DNA from 3 places in the Bacillus sp. DTU_2020_1000418_1_SI_GHA_SEK_038 genome. Region 3 is predicted to be linked to each of the others. Evidence: riboswitches for the same ligand, from Rfam matches in the RefSeq annotation. Region 3 holds a riboswitch; each other region holds the start of a gene.

Region 1 (4,675 bases), 1.1 Mb from region 3:
TGGATACTCGAAGAGGTCATTTAACATTAATAAGTACATTCCTCTTTTAGCGTACATAAGATAATTTAGTAATAATAAATAATATGAAGGGATTGAGGGAAATGTACTATGTGCCCTATACGTATCAATATCCTTATTATACAAATGTACCAACGCATACTTACGGAAATCCTACTGGTTATTTGACTACTCCTAATGAGTTGGCATTTAGTTCTTATCGGTCTTTTTATGGTGACAGCAGAAACGGATTAAAAGATTATGGAGGAAACCCATTTGTTATAAATATCAATGAGGCCACCAAACAAAACAACACGTATCGTACTGCACTTTGGACAGGAAATCATTTGCAAGTCACATTAATGAGTCTCAATGTTGGTGAAGATATCGGATTGGAAGTGCACCCTGATGTGGATCAATTCTTACGAGTTGAACAAGGTCAGGGAATTGTCCAAATGGGCAAAAGTAAAGATAATTTAAGTTTCCAATGGAGAATTTTCGATGATTCTGCAATTATGGTACCGGCGGGAATGTGGCACAATATCACAAATACAGGAAATGTTCCGTTGAAACTATACTCAATATATGCCCCACCAAACCATCCATTTGGTACTGTTCATAAGACTAAGGCAGATGCAATGGCTATGGAAGAAGGTTTAGGTAATGGGAATGGGAAAACAGTAATTTCCGGAAAGACTCCAGATGAATGGGTAAGACATACCGAGTTTTTGGTAAAAGAAGGCTTGGAGGACGTTAAAAGAGGAATTAATATGACACATATTCTTCAAGAGTTTATTCTAATGGGAGTTCTTGTAGGAAAGGGATTTACTCCTGAAAAAGCATATGAAACTGTAGAAGAATGGGAGCGTACAGGAGAATCCAAACTTCTTCTGGAAAGCAAAAATATGTAGAGCAACCATAATTAAACAATCAGATGCTTTTGTTGAAAAAAGGCTATATTATTTTCCTGCCTGCATTAAAAACACGCCGATCACGGCGTTTTTTTTGTGTTATTATGCGAATAGCCCTAGATAACAAACTGGCCATTAAAATAGAAAATGAGCGCTTATCCTTGTTCCAGGATTGCGCCCGTTCGTGGAATTTGGTGTTATTAATTTTCTCTTTTTCCTTTTGACTTTTACATCTTGTATTCAAAAGGGGTAAACAGAGCTTTCTTTTTCCTTCAAATTCTATTTGCGGAACTTTACATTCAGTATTACTTCTCCTCTAGTTCGAACTTATCAGGGAGTGACAAGCACCGGTTCACTTTTCCCAATAGGTAAAATAACATCAACAATGGTTCCTTTATTTATGGTGCTTTCTAGGCTTAGGGTGCCCCCATGTTCTTGAACAATTTTATGACTAATCATTAATCCTAATCCCGTTCCTTTTTCTTTCGTACTATAAAAAGGCTCACCAATACTTTTAATTCGATCTTCAGAAATGCCGCATCCTTGGTCAATAATCCTAAATCTAATATTGTCTGATTCGGATCGCATTGTTTGAATTTGAATTACGCCTCCATTTTCCATGGCTTCCACAGCATTTTGAAGAATATTGACAAAAACCTGTTTGATTTGATGCTCGTCACAATGAATAATTGGTAATTCGGAATCAGACTCTTGAACGATAGCAATATTTTTTAGTTTGGCACGTGTATTAATTAATGTAATTACATATTGCAAAAGTTCATTAATATCAGTCGGTGCCAATTTACTTGCTTGTGGTTTAGAAAGTGATAAGAATTCTTGTATTATTTTTTCTATACTATCAATCTCAGACAACATAATTTCAAGATAGTTTGGTTTGTCTATTTCCATTTGCATAAGCTGCAGAAAACCCTTTATCGAAGTAAGAGGGTTCCTAATTTCATGTGCAACACCTGCAGCCAATTGCCCTACTAGTGATAGCTTTTCCGTTTTTCGTATAAATTCATCTACCTTCTTTCGCTCAGATATATTACGCCCTACAACAACAATATGTTCTAATTTATCACTCTCCCCAATTACAGGGGTTCCCTGAGCTTCTACGTAAACCCACTCACCATCAGCATTTTCACACCGAAACTCGACTTGAAATGGTAACTTAGTTGAAATCATTTGAAAAAATTGTTCATATACCCTCAGAGAATCGTCAGGATGAACCAAATCAAAGGCCGATACTCCTATATACTTTTTTGGATCAAACCCCAATACCTTTTCATGCGAAGGGGATGCATAAATAACTCTTCCATCTATATCCCAGAGTCCAACTAAATCCAACATGTTCTCTGTAATAAGACGATAATTGTCCTCACTCAACTTTAGAGCATTTTCTACCCGCTTCCTTTCGGTAATATCAACACATGAACCAATGATTTCAACTACCTCACCTTTTTTTCTAATAGGCCGCAACGATGCCAGGTAGTAAACACCATTTATTCCCCCTTCGTACGTGACGTTATCTTCGCCTTGCCAAGCTCGCCAATAATATTGAATAACCGTTTCTGCATCAAGATGTGGAAGGAAATCACATAATTCGTTTCCAATAATCTTTTCAGGGAAAAGATCCATTCGATATAGTAACCTTCCATCACACAGAGTATGAATAAATCTATCGCCATCCTTAATAAACTTAAAAATCATCCCTTGCTGCAGTCTGATTGTATCTACTAACTCTTGATTGTAAGTTTTTAGAGACTCCTCTTTCCATCTTTGATTAGATAATTCACGCGAAAATTTTTTCTTTATACGGGTCCAAAAGAAGACAAGTATGAAAACAACCACTATTGCAAGTATAAAACCTATAATCAGTTCCACTTTGTACCACCTCAAAATCTTACACTTTATCCCTCGTTAACGTACAAAAAATCCACCTAAAAAAAAGTGGATTTAATTAATGAGTATCCATCTTCATCTTTGTCTCGACCATCATAGCAAAAATGCCTTAAATCCGTAGCTTTCCGTCCCCTACCTTTTGATAGGTTTGCAATTATCGAAAGCTTTACTGTAGGTATATTTACTCACTCCAAGTATAGCATCATTATATTTAAGAACCAATTCCTTTATTACAAAATATTTCCTCAGACTGTTTTATTTACAACAGCTGATTGTGCTAATTTTTTCGTTTCAATGGATTCCCAAATTACAAATTATATTGCATGGGAAAGGAAAGTAATCCCTGTTAAGAAAAACCTCCTCGTTCCATTTTGTTTCTATCTGTTTAGGAGTTTGATTGTTTCGCATACTTCCATAATTATAGCTTATATGTTATGATTCCTATAGTCAGAAAATTGTAAATGTGAAATCACTAGGGGAATCCTTTTAAAGGACTGAGAGAAGAGTGTACTCTGATACCCTTATAACCTGATCAGGTTTGAGCCTGCGTAGGGAAGTGCTATGTTACTTTATTTTTTATTTAAAGTACCACTTTCCTTGCTTAGGAGAGTGGTTTTTTTATTTGTTAGGGGGAATGTGATTGAAGCTGATGGCCGTGACGAATGATCGGTTAAAGGTGGATCATCTAACTAAAATCATGATTAATATAGATCCGTTCGTAGATTATTTCATCATCAGGGAACGGACGAAAACAGCCAATGATTACATAGAGTTGATCGCTGCATTGACTGAAGAAAAAGTCAGTAAGGATAAATTAATTGTGAATGACAGGGTGGATGTAGCTCTTGTTTCGAATATTCAACGGGTGCAGCTTCCAGGCCACGGGCTTGCCGTTTCGCAGGTGAAAGACCATTTCCCCCAGTTACTCGCAGGACGTTCAGTACATTCTGCTATAGAGGCTGAACACGCTTCGTATGCGGGCGCTGATTGGCTGCTATATGGACATGTATTTGAAACGAACTGCAAAAGTGGCTTAGAACCCCGCGGGCTTTCGGAACTTCAAGAAATCTCGAAAAAAGTGATGGTTGATTTGTATGCAATTGGAGGGATTAAACCGGAACATATCGACATGCTGCACCATATCGGGGTAAATGGGATCGCTGTCATGTCAACGATCTTTGAAAGCGATGATCCGGTATCCGCTGCAAAGGAATATTACGAGGCTTGTCAACAAGCTATTTGCTTATCAAAAGGATAATAGGAGCTGAATTTTAATGAGTATTACACTAAATGGTCAAGCATATACGCTGCCCGAAGATGTTTCAACCGTTCAGCAATTACTCCAGCATTTGGAGCTCTCCAAGCGGATCGTGATTGTTGAAGTAAATAAGGAAATTGTTCAAAAAGACCAATATAATCGCCCCATTCGCGAACGTGATCAAGTAGAGATGATCCATTTTGTAGGAGGAGGATGAAGAATGAGCATGTTAAAAATAGGAGATAAAACCTTTCAATCAAGACTTTTATTAGGGACAGGAAAGTATCCATCTTTTGAAATTCAAAAGGAAGCGGTCCGCGTGTCCGATGCTGATATTCTTACATTTGCCGTAAGAAGGATGGACGTTTTCGAGCCATCGCAGCCAAATTTCCTGGAAATGCTTGACTTATCCAAATATACTTTACTTCCAAACACGGCAGGAGCCAAAACAGCTGAAGAAGCGGTACGGACGGCGAAACTGGCCAAAGCATCAGGGCTGTGTGACATGATAAAGGTCGAAATTATCGGCTGCGACCGAACGCTTTTACCTGACCCTGTAGAAACGTTAAGAGCGTCTGAGATGCTGTTGGCAGAAGGGTTCACT
Region 2 (4,675 bases), 1.0 Mb from region 3:
CAAGACTGTTTATACTAATGGTTCGAGTCATAGCAATAGAGATGGGATGGCAGAATCAACCTACACATTTGACACAAGCAATAAAACAAATCCGATTCGAATTTATTTCAATAGCTACGAAAAGTATTTAAAAGGATCTGCTGCTGTGAATATTCCCTTAATCATGAAATAGCCTTTTAAAAATATCGGGATTTTTCATTATATTAAAATAACCTTTATTAGTGAGATGTTTTTTGTTATACTTCACTGGTTCATTTAGTTTAACTGCGATGATCGCAGGATTATTTGTTTGGTAAGCTCAAGAGATTTGAATTTTTTTGGAGGTATTTTACTTTGAACAATCATGATGCACAATATTTTGTATCGAAACTTGGACTAGAGCCACACCCAGAAGGCGGATATTATAAAAGAACATTCGAATCTGGTGAAAGAACTTCTGATCAAGAATTAACAGTGAATTTTGAGGGGAAACGAAAGCTATATACGAGTATTTATTTTTTATTAACTTCTAATGATCTGTCCCATCTTCACCGCTTGAAATCTGATGAATTATGGTATTATCATGCTGGAAGTCCTTTAACGATTCATATTATTCATGAAAACGGAGAATATGAAGAGATAAAATTAGGATTAAATTTGGATAAAGGAGAAGTCCCTCAAGCTTTAGTTCCGAAAAATGCTATTTTCGGATCGTCTGTTATGGAAGAAGATACCTTCTCCTTAGTAGGCTGTATGGTTTCTCCAGGTTTTGAATTTCAGGACTTTGAATTGTTCACACAAGACGAGCTCCTTTCTCAATATCCTACGCATAAAGAGATCATTGAAAAGTTAGCATATAAAACCATTCCTGAGTAAGCTATAAACAACGGACCCCTGGTAAAGTAAATTTTACTAGGGGCCTTCTTTAACATATTTATTTTTTCTTCTGATTGCCGCTGACAAAATTTTGGATATACTCAAGCTGCTCTTCACTTGGTTCTGTCCCTCGTACTTCGTTAAACTTAGTGACAGCTGAATCAACAGAAACCTCTTCACCTACGATTTCTCCTATATTAATAAGATCATCCAAGAAGCTCCACATTTCCTCATACGTTTTTGGATCTTGATGTCCAGTTACATAACTATTGACATCATATTTTTTGATTTTTTCTAATAAGATGGTGAGTTCGTTCAGATCATAGCTCCATTCGCCACTATAAAAGTCCTGATAGATGCAATCTCCTAGAAACATCACTTTTTCATCAGGAACATAAATGATGGATGAATCCTGCGCATGGACTCCTCCAACATGTTCAACTACACAAGTTACGCCGCCCAAATCCATTTCGAACTTATCACTAAATGTTAAATCTGGCACCTGCAGCTCTAAATTATCCCTGCTCGGCATTTCTTTTTTGATATATTCACTGCAAAATTCGATCTCTTCACCCGTCTCAACTCGCGCATCTAGTGAAGCATCATCCCATTTAAGAGTTTTCAAATATTCCAATTTTTCTTTTGTTTCCTCATGGCTAATCGTTAATAATCCCATCGTTTTTATGCCAAAGATATGATCCCAATGCCAATGTGTGATAACAACAAACTTGACCGGCGGGATTTCCATTTTACCCACTAAATTAAGAAAATCCTTTGCATGTGCGGGCGAATTCCCTGAATCAACGACAACGCTAAAGTCATCCCCACAAATTAAACCTAATGCAGGACGGTCAGTTTCCGAATAATGTGGCATATAATACACTTTATTTGTAAGTTTTTTCAGCATTTAAGTACCTACTCTCGTGTTTTTTATTATTTTAACATAACAAACTCAAATTTCTAATACATATAGAGATTCCAGAATTGAATACAAAGATAAAATGAAAATTTAGCGGTTCTTGCTCAAGGTTGTCTATTCGCAAAAAGATTTCATATTTTAAGCTCCTTCGCCCTCTTATTATTTGATATAATAAAGTATCTGAAAAAATAAATAGCATTAGAATTGTGGGGGAACCGGTGTGACCGGTTGAGATTGGACCTGAGAGGTACTGACCCTTTGAACCTGATCTGGGTAAGACCAGCGGAGGAAACGTATTCGAATGAAGAATAGATATGTTTTTTCATGTACGCGCGGGTTCTCATCCGGGTGTTTTTTATTTTTTCTGGTAAAACATCATGAATACTTTGGAGGAAACGATCATGAAAAAGTTTATTGCAACGATGTTGACAGTCTTGCTTCTCGCAGGATGTGCTGGAGGAAAGGATTCGGCAGATCAACAGAAGGACAAGCTAGAGAAAAATGAAAAGGTAACGGTAGTTCTTGATTGGACGCCGAATACGAATCATACCGGTTTATATGTTGCTCAGGATAAAGGATATTTTAACGAAGAAGGCTTGGATGTTGAAATTATTATGCCTGGTGAAGCAGGAGCCGATCAGCTGGTCGCTTCGGGGAAAGCCGATTTTGGCGTAAGCTATCAGGAAAGTATTACACAAGCTCGTGTTCAAGGAGTTCCTTTAGTTTCAATCGCAGCAGTTATTCAGCATAATACATCAGGATTTGCCTCTCCAGCGGAGAAAAACATCACTTCTCCAAAGGATTTTGCGGGAAAAACATACGGGGGCTGGGGAGCACCAGTTGAAAAATCAGTGATTGCTTCATTAATGCAAGTCGAAAATGCCAACGTAGAAGATGTTTCCATTGTGAATATGGGAGATACAGACTTTTTTACAGCGGTAAAACGAGATGTTGACTTTGCATGGATCTACTATGGCTGGACAGGCATTGAAGCGGAACTTCGCGGAGAAAAGATTAATATGGTCTATTTAACCGATTATAGTAAGAAACTTGACTACTATACACCAGTCCTTGCAACAAATGAAAAGAAGCTTGAATCTAATCCGGAACAAGTGAAGAAATTTTTGAAGGCTGTTTCGAAAGGTTATAAATTTGCCATCGACAATCCATCCGATGCAGCTGATAGTTTATTAAAAGCAGCACCTGATCTTGATCAAGAGCTTGTGAAGAAAAGCCAGGAATGGCTGGCATCAAAATATCAAGATGATGCGCCAAGATGGGGTGAACAGAAACTTGAAGTTTGGGAAAACTATGCAAGCTGGATGTATGAAAATCAATTATTAGATAGTGAACTAGATGCACAAAAAGCCTATACAAACGACTATTTACCACAGTAAGGAGACTGGCAGGATGAACAATGCCCTAGTTAGCATTCAAATAATACCGAAAACAAAAAATGGCGAAGACGTGATTCCATATGTGGATGAAGCGATTAAAATTATTGAAGAATCAGGTGTGGCCTACAAAGTTTCTCCATTAGAAACAACGATGGAAGGTGAGCTTTCCTATCTTTTTGATGTGATTAAGAAAATGAATGAACGCATGATTGAAATGGGCAGCAGAAACGTGATTTCTCAAGTGAAAATTTTATATCAGCCAACAGGTATCACGATGAGTCAGTTAACGGAGAAGTATCAATAATGAAGCTGAAGCGACTTAAGGGATGGAGATCGGTTGTCGTTCTCCTTCTCTTCTTTTTCATTTGGGAGCTGGTAGTTAAAAAAGCCGGAATTCCAGAATGGCTGCTACCTGCGCCCTCAACCATTATGACGGAAGCGATTACAGGCTTTGCAAGTTTTTCTGAACACATGCTTTCAACGATAAAACTCGGGGTTACAGGGTTTGCGATTGGAGTTGGGATTGGCCTTTCCGCTGCTATCCTGCTCTATCTCTTGCCGTTTGTCCGAGAAGCTGTTTATCCGTTTCTGATTCTTTCACAAAATATTCCGGTGATCGTTCTCGCTCCATTATTGGTTATCTGGTTTGGTTTTGGGCTTTTGCCAAAAATGATTGTCATTACACTTGTTTGTTTTTTCCCTGTTACTATCGCAGCTCTTGATGGGTTTAAGCAAACATCAGCTGACTTAAGGCATTATATGAAAATGGCAGGCGCAACGAAGAGTCAAATGTTTTGGAAGCTGGAACTTCCACATGCTCTCCCCTCCATTTTTTCAGGAATAAAAATCTCTGCCACTTATAGTGTGATGGGTGCCGTGATTTCCGAATGGCTTGGGGCAAAATCAGGCATCGGTGTGTATATGACTTTAGCTTCTTCCTCATTCCGAACAGATCGGGTGTTTGTTGCCATCTTTGCGATTATGGCGTTAAGTCTTTTATTTTTTGCAATTATTATTTTAATTGAACGACTTCTTATCCGCTGGCAGTCAAAAGGAGCAAACTAAAATGAGTGTCTTAACGATACAGGATATTTCGAAAAAATTTTCAGATATAGATATCATTAAGCATCTTAATTTACAAGTGAACGAAGGGGAATTTGTATCCATCCTTGGCCCTTCAGGCAGTGGAAAAAGTACACTCTTTTCCCTCATTGGCGGAATACTTACGCCTGATGAAGGAACGATTACACTGAAGGGTGAAAAAATCAATAGTCAAACAGGCGCAGTGAGTTACATGCCGCAGTCCCCTAGTCTACTTCCATGGAGAACAGTTTTACAGAACGTTCTTCTTGGTCAAGAGTTAAAGGGAAAAAAGGATAGTATTAAAGCAATAGAAATGATTAAAAAAGCCGGGTTAGCCCAATATACTCATTCCTATCCTCATGAGCTCTCTGGCGGGATGAAACAGCGGGTATCCTTCATTCGCGCTTTGCTCAGTCCACAG
Region 3 (4,675 bases):
AATGAAATGAAGGATGTTCAGCAAACAGCGAGAACAGCTTTAAATGAAGTAAGGAAAATGGTTTCTCAAATGAGAGGAATACGGATAAAAGAGGAGCTCGTCCTAATAAAGCAGCTCCTAGATGCAGCACAAATCAAATTCATTTGCAGCAATGAACTAAAGCTTTCAAATGTATCCATCTTTCTTGAAAATATTCTCAGCATGTGTATGAAGGAAGCAGTAACAAATGTTGTAAAACATAGTAAGGCTACTGAATGCGAAATCACGATTGAGCAAACGGCGAATGAGATTTGTATAAAAATTAAAGATAACGGAATTGGTATTGGAAGAGATTATGACTCATTAAAAGGGCACGGATTACTTGGAATTAAGGAACGGCTGGAATTTGTCAACGGCACATTAGAAATCATTGAACAAGATGGGACTGCCATTATCATGAAAGTTCCAAGTGTTATTAAGCAGACAGATTAGGAGGAGCGGTCATGATTCGGATTGTCATTGCAGAGGATCAGCGCATGATGTTAGGCGCATTAGGTTCACTGCTCAATTTGGAAGATGATATGGAAGTAGTCGGAAAAGCGAGCAATGGAGAAGAAGCTATTGCCCTCGTAAAACACTATAAGCCAGACGTCTGTATGATGGATATCGAAATGCCGGAAAAAAGCGGACTTGAAGCTGCGGAAGAATTAAAAGAATTGGATTGCAAGGTCATCATCCTGACTACTTTCGCAAGAACGGGTTATTTTCAAAGAGCATTGAAGGCTGGTGTACGGGGGTATTTATTAAAGGATAGTCCAAGTGAAGATCTGGCAAACTCAATCAGAACAGTGATGGCGGGAAGAAGAATTTATGCGCCAGAATTAATGGACGATGTGTATAACGAAGAAAATCCTTTAACAGAACGGGAAAAAGCTGTGCTTGAGCTTGTGGCTGATGGAAAAAACACAAAAGAAATTGCTGATGAATTAAGTATTAAAACAGGGACTGTAAGAAATTATATCTCACAAATTCTAGATAAGCTTGAGGTTAAAAACAGAATCGAAGCCATTACTCAGTCGAAAGAAAAAGGCTGGTTTAAATGATTGTTAAAATTTTTTTAAAAATTTGTAAAAACTACTCGACAAACGACTATAAGTTGTCGGATAATTATAATTACAATCACAACTATTAGAAATTATTTGAAAATAATATTTACTTCTCTTTAGTGGTAATCTAAAGAATATTTCAGTGATTGGACCAATCATTAAAGTGACACAGCATACAAAAAGGCAGGGAATTGAAGGATGAAAGACCATCAAATTGAAATTAACTTAGCGGCAACTAGAAAAGAAAAGCCAGCGTTTGACAAGCTTGAATTCGGAAGAACCTTCACAGATCATATGTTTATTATGGACTATACGGAAGGGAAAGGCTGGCATGATCCAAGGATTGTTCCATATCAACCTATTACTTTAGACCCTGCAGCCACAATTTTTCATTATGGACAGACTGTATTTGAAGGGTTAAAAGCCTATTTAACGAAGGATGAAAAAGTTTTTTTATTTAGGCCGAATAAAAATTTTGAACGGTTAAATCGATCAAGCGCTCGCTTGTGCATGCCTGAACTGGATGAAGAGCTTGCATTAGAAGCATTAAAAGAGCTAATTAGAGTAGACAGAGACTGGATCCCTAATCTTGAAGGAACATCTTTATATATTCGTCCGTTCATTATTTCTACTGAAGTGCATTTAGGCGTATCAGCCTCTTTAAGCTATCAATTTATTATTATTCTTTCTCCAGTGGGAGCTTATTATAAAGAAGGAATTAACCCAGTAAAAATTGCAGTAGAAACCGAATTTGTACGTGCAGTTAAAGGCGGCACTGGTGATGCAAAAACGGCAGGAAATTATGCAGGCAGCTTGAAAGCACAAGAGATTTCAGGCAAAGAAGGCTATTCCCAAGTATTATGGCTCGATGGAAAAGAACAGAAGTACATTGAAGAGGTTGGCAGTATGAATGTCTTCTTTAAGATTAATGGCGAAATTATTACCCCTGAATTGAATGGCAGTATTTTACAAGGGGTTACTCGTGATTCCATTATTCAACTTTTGAAGCATTGGAACTTACCTATTGTTGAACGTAAGATTTCTATGGATGAAGTCTATCAAGCAAGCTTAGACGGAAAATTAGAGGAAGCATTTGGCACGGGAACAGCTGCTGTTATTTCACCAATTGGCGAATTTTCTTGGAAAAATGAAAAACTAATTGTAAACAATGGCGAAACTGGTCCATTAGCGAAAAAATTATATGAAACTTTAACTGGCATTCAAAATGGAACTCTTGAAGATCCGTTTGGATGGAGTGTTGAAGTATAAGGAACTGCTCTCAGGCAGTTCTTTTTTTGAATTATTTTACTTGCATTAATTATTATTCATGCTATCCTTATGAATGAATCTTATAAATATTATTTAATTCTACTAGGGGCGCCTTTTTGGCTGAGATGAACCCTTTGAACCTGATCTAGATCATACTAGCGTAGGGAAGTAGTTAACGATTACGTATATTTTCTGCGTATTGACTTAACCGCTTTCCAAATGGAAGGCGGTTTTTTTATCTTTTTCGTGTGTTATGCAACACAAAATAAATATAAATTTTCAGGAGGAGAACACAATGGAAACGGTTAAAACAAAAAAGTTTTCTGAAAGATTATTTGAAAATGTACAGCCAATTTGGGAGAAAAACCACAATCATCCTTTTGTCCAAGAGCTGGGAAAGGGCATTTTAGATGAAAAGAAGTTTATTCATTATATGAAGCAAGACTATGTGTATTTAATTGATTATTCGAAACTGTTTGCAGTAGGTGTGATGAAGGCGCAGGATCTCGACACAATGGGGAAGTTTGCCAAAATCCTGCATGAAACCTTGCATTTTGAAATGGAATTGCATAGGCAATTTGCAGCAGAATTTGGTATTTCTCGTGAAGAATTGGAGGCAACTAAACCTACACCTGTCAATTTGGCGTATACGAGGTATATGTTACATGTCGCTCAAAATGGCAGTTTATCCGAAGTGGTTTCCTGTTTGCTTCCTTGTGCATGGGATTATTGGGAGATTGGAAAGTTATTAAGAAAACAATACGGTGACAAGTTATCCTCCAACCGATATGCGAAATGGATTGAAACTTATGATTCTGAAACATTTGGCAATGGTGCAAAATGGTTGATTGAACTAATGGATGAACTGGCAGAAGGGAAGCCAGAGCGGGAACTCGCTGTCCTAGAAGAGCATTTCCAAATGACTTCGAAATACGAGTATTTATTTTGGGATATGAACTATTACAAACAGGACTGGCCAATTTAACAAATAAGACGGTGGAAAAATGACACTAGAATTAAAAAATGTATCATATGCCTTTAAAGATAGAAAACCAGAAAACAAAATATTATCCAATCTAAGCTTTACAGTAAGTAATGGCGAGTTTGTCTCTTTGATTGGAAGAAGCGGAACAGGTAAAACGACTATCTTAAAATTAATTACTGGTCTTCTAAAACAGGATAGCGGAGAAGTTCTTTTGAACGGAAAAGCAATCACGCTTGGGGATGTTGGCTATATGCCCCAGCGTGACTTGCTCCTCCCTTGGCGAACAATAATAGAAAATATTATGATTTCAGCCGAAATTCAGAAGAGAAATGGGCTTACAAAGGACAGAGCAAGAGAGTGGCTTCATCGAATAGGTTTACTAGAATACGAGAATTCATTTCCAAAACAACTATCAGGAGGGATGAGACAAAGAGTTTCTTTTCTTCGCGCGTTGCTAACAGGCAAGGAATTGTTATTGCTTGATGAACCATTTGGCGCACTCGATGCATTAACGAAAAAAGAAATGCAGGCATGGCTGCTTTCATTTTGGCAGGAATTAAACAAAACCGTATTGTTTATCACCCATGATTTGGAGGAAGCATGCTTTCTTAGTGACCGAATTCTATTGTTGCACGCGAATAAAGAGGTTGAGGAAATAAACGTCAATCTAAAACGACCACGCAACCTTGCTATGCTCCATGAAAAAGAATTGATTACTTTAAGACAGAGCTTGGAGAAGAAGATCGCCTATGAAAAGATTTAACCTATGGATTCAGTCTTATAGTCTGTTTCTCATTTTTTCTGCTGCTATCCTGACTTTATTAGAATGGCTCGTACGTGCTGATGCAGTTCCTGCCTTTATCATCCCGGCACCAACGAGTGTCGTCATTTCTATTTTTGAAAATTGGCAGCCACTTCTGCTTGAACATATGCCAGCTACGATGCTTGAATTTCTAATTGGATTTCTCCTTGCCGCTGCAGGAGGAATTACATTAGCAGTTGGAATGTTTTTTTACAAAACGCTGGAAAAAATGCTTTATCCAGCTGTGTTAATATCTCAAATGATACCGATTATTGCCCTGTCGCCTATCTTCGTCCTCTGGTTCGGCTATACGATATGGAGTAAAGTAGCGGTTACGATTCTCATCTCTTTTTTTCCTATTATTGTTGGTACTTATGATGGCCTTAAATCAAGTGATCAGGAATATAGCGAATTATTGCGCTCCATGGGTGCAAACCGCTGGCAGATCTTCTTAAAGCTAAACATTCCAATGGCATTGCCATCTTTTTTCTCAGGGCTGAAGCTTGCAATCGTGTATGCCCTCGTAGGAGCCAC

What was found. Region 3 has a riboswitch for thiamine pyrophosphate ahead of tenA (thiaminase II). Riboswitches for the same ligand answer to the same signal wherever they lie in the genome.
Region 1: linked by a shared signal. The riboswitch ahead of RRV45_RS05380 (thiamine phosphate synthase) and the one ahead of tenA (thiaminase II) in region 3 are both predicted to bind thiamine pyrophosphate.
Region 2: linked by a shared signal. The riboswitch ahead of RRV45_RS05890 (ABC transporter substrate-binding protein) and the one ahead of tenA (thiaminase II) in region 3 are both predicted to bind thiamine pyrophosphate.

Annotation. Positions count from the first base shown of each region.
Region 1 is NZ_CP135435.1:1,079,925-1,084,599, reverse strand. It holds gene RRV45_RS05390 (cupin domain-containing protein) at 102-908, shown strand; gene RRV45_RS05385 (PAS domain-containing sensor histidine kinase) at 1,239-2,795, opposite strand; cyclic di-GMP riboswitch class I at 2,891-2,976, opposite strand; TPP riboswitch at 3,278-3,385, shown strand; gene RRV45_RS05380 (thiamine phosphate synthase) at 3,463-4,071, shown strand; gene thiS (sulfur carrier protein ThiS) at 4,088-4,288, shown strand; gene RRV45_RS05370 (thiazole synthase) at 4,292-4,675, shown strand, end outside.
Region 2 is NZ_CP135435.1:1,187,404-1,192,078, reverse strand. It holds gene RRV45_RS05905 (DUF4179 domain-containing protein) at 1-172, shown strand, start outside; gene RRV45_RS05900 (cupin domain-containing protein) at 334-855, shown strand; gene RRV45_RS05895 (MBL fold metallo-hydrolase) at 914-1,762, opposite strand; TPP riboswitch at 1,973-2,082, shown strand; gene RRV45_RS05890 (ABC transporter substrate-binding protein) at 2,176-3,171, shown strand; gene RRV45_RS05885 (thiamine-binding protein) at 3,185-3,475, shown strand; gene RRV45_RS05880 (ABC transporter permease) at 3,475-4,236, shown strand; gene RRV45_RS05875 (ABC transporter ATP-binding protein) at 4,238-4,675, shown strand, end outside.
Region 3 is NZ_CP135435.1:2,224,016-2,228,690, reverse strand. It holds gene RRV45_RS11040 (sensor histidine kinase) at 1-471, shown strand, start outside; gene RRV45_RS11035 (response regulator transcription factor) at 483-1,082, shown strand; gene RRV45_RS11030 (branched-chain amino acid aminotransferase) at 1,284-2,354, shown strand; TPP riboswitch at 2,449-2,538, shown strand; gene tenA (thiaminase II) at 2,650-3,339, shown strand; gene RRV45_RS11020 (ABC transporter ATP-binding protein) at 3,359-4,102, shown strand; gene RRV45_RS11015 (ABC transporter permease) at 4,089-4,675, shown strand, end outside.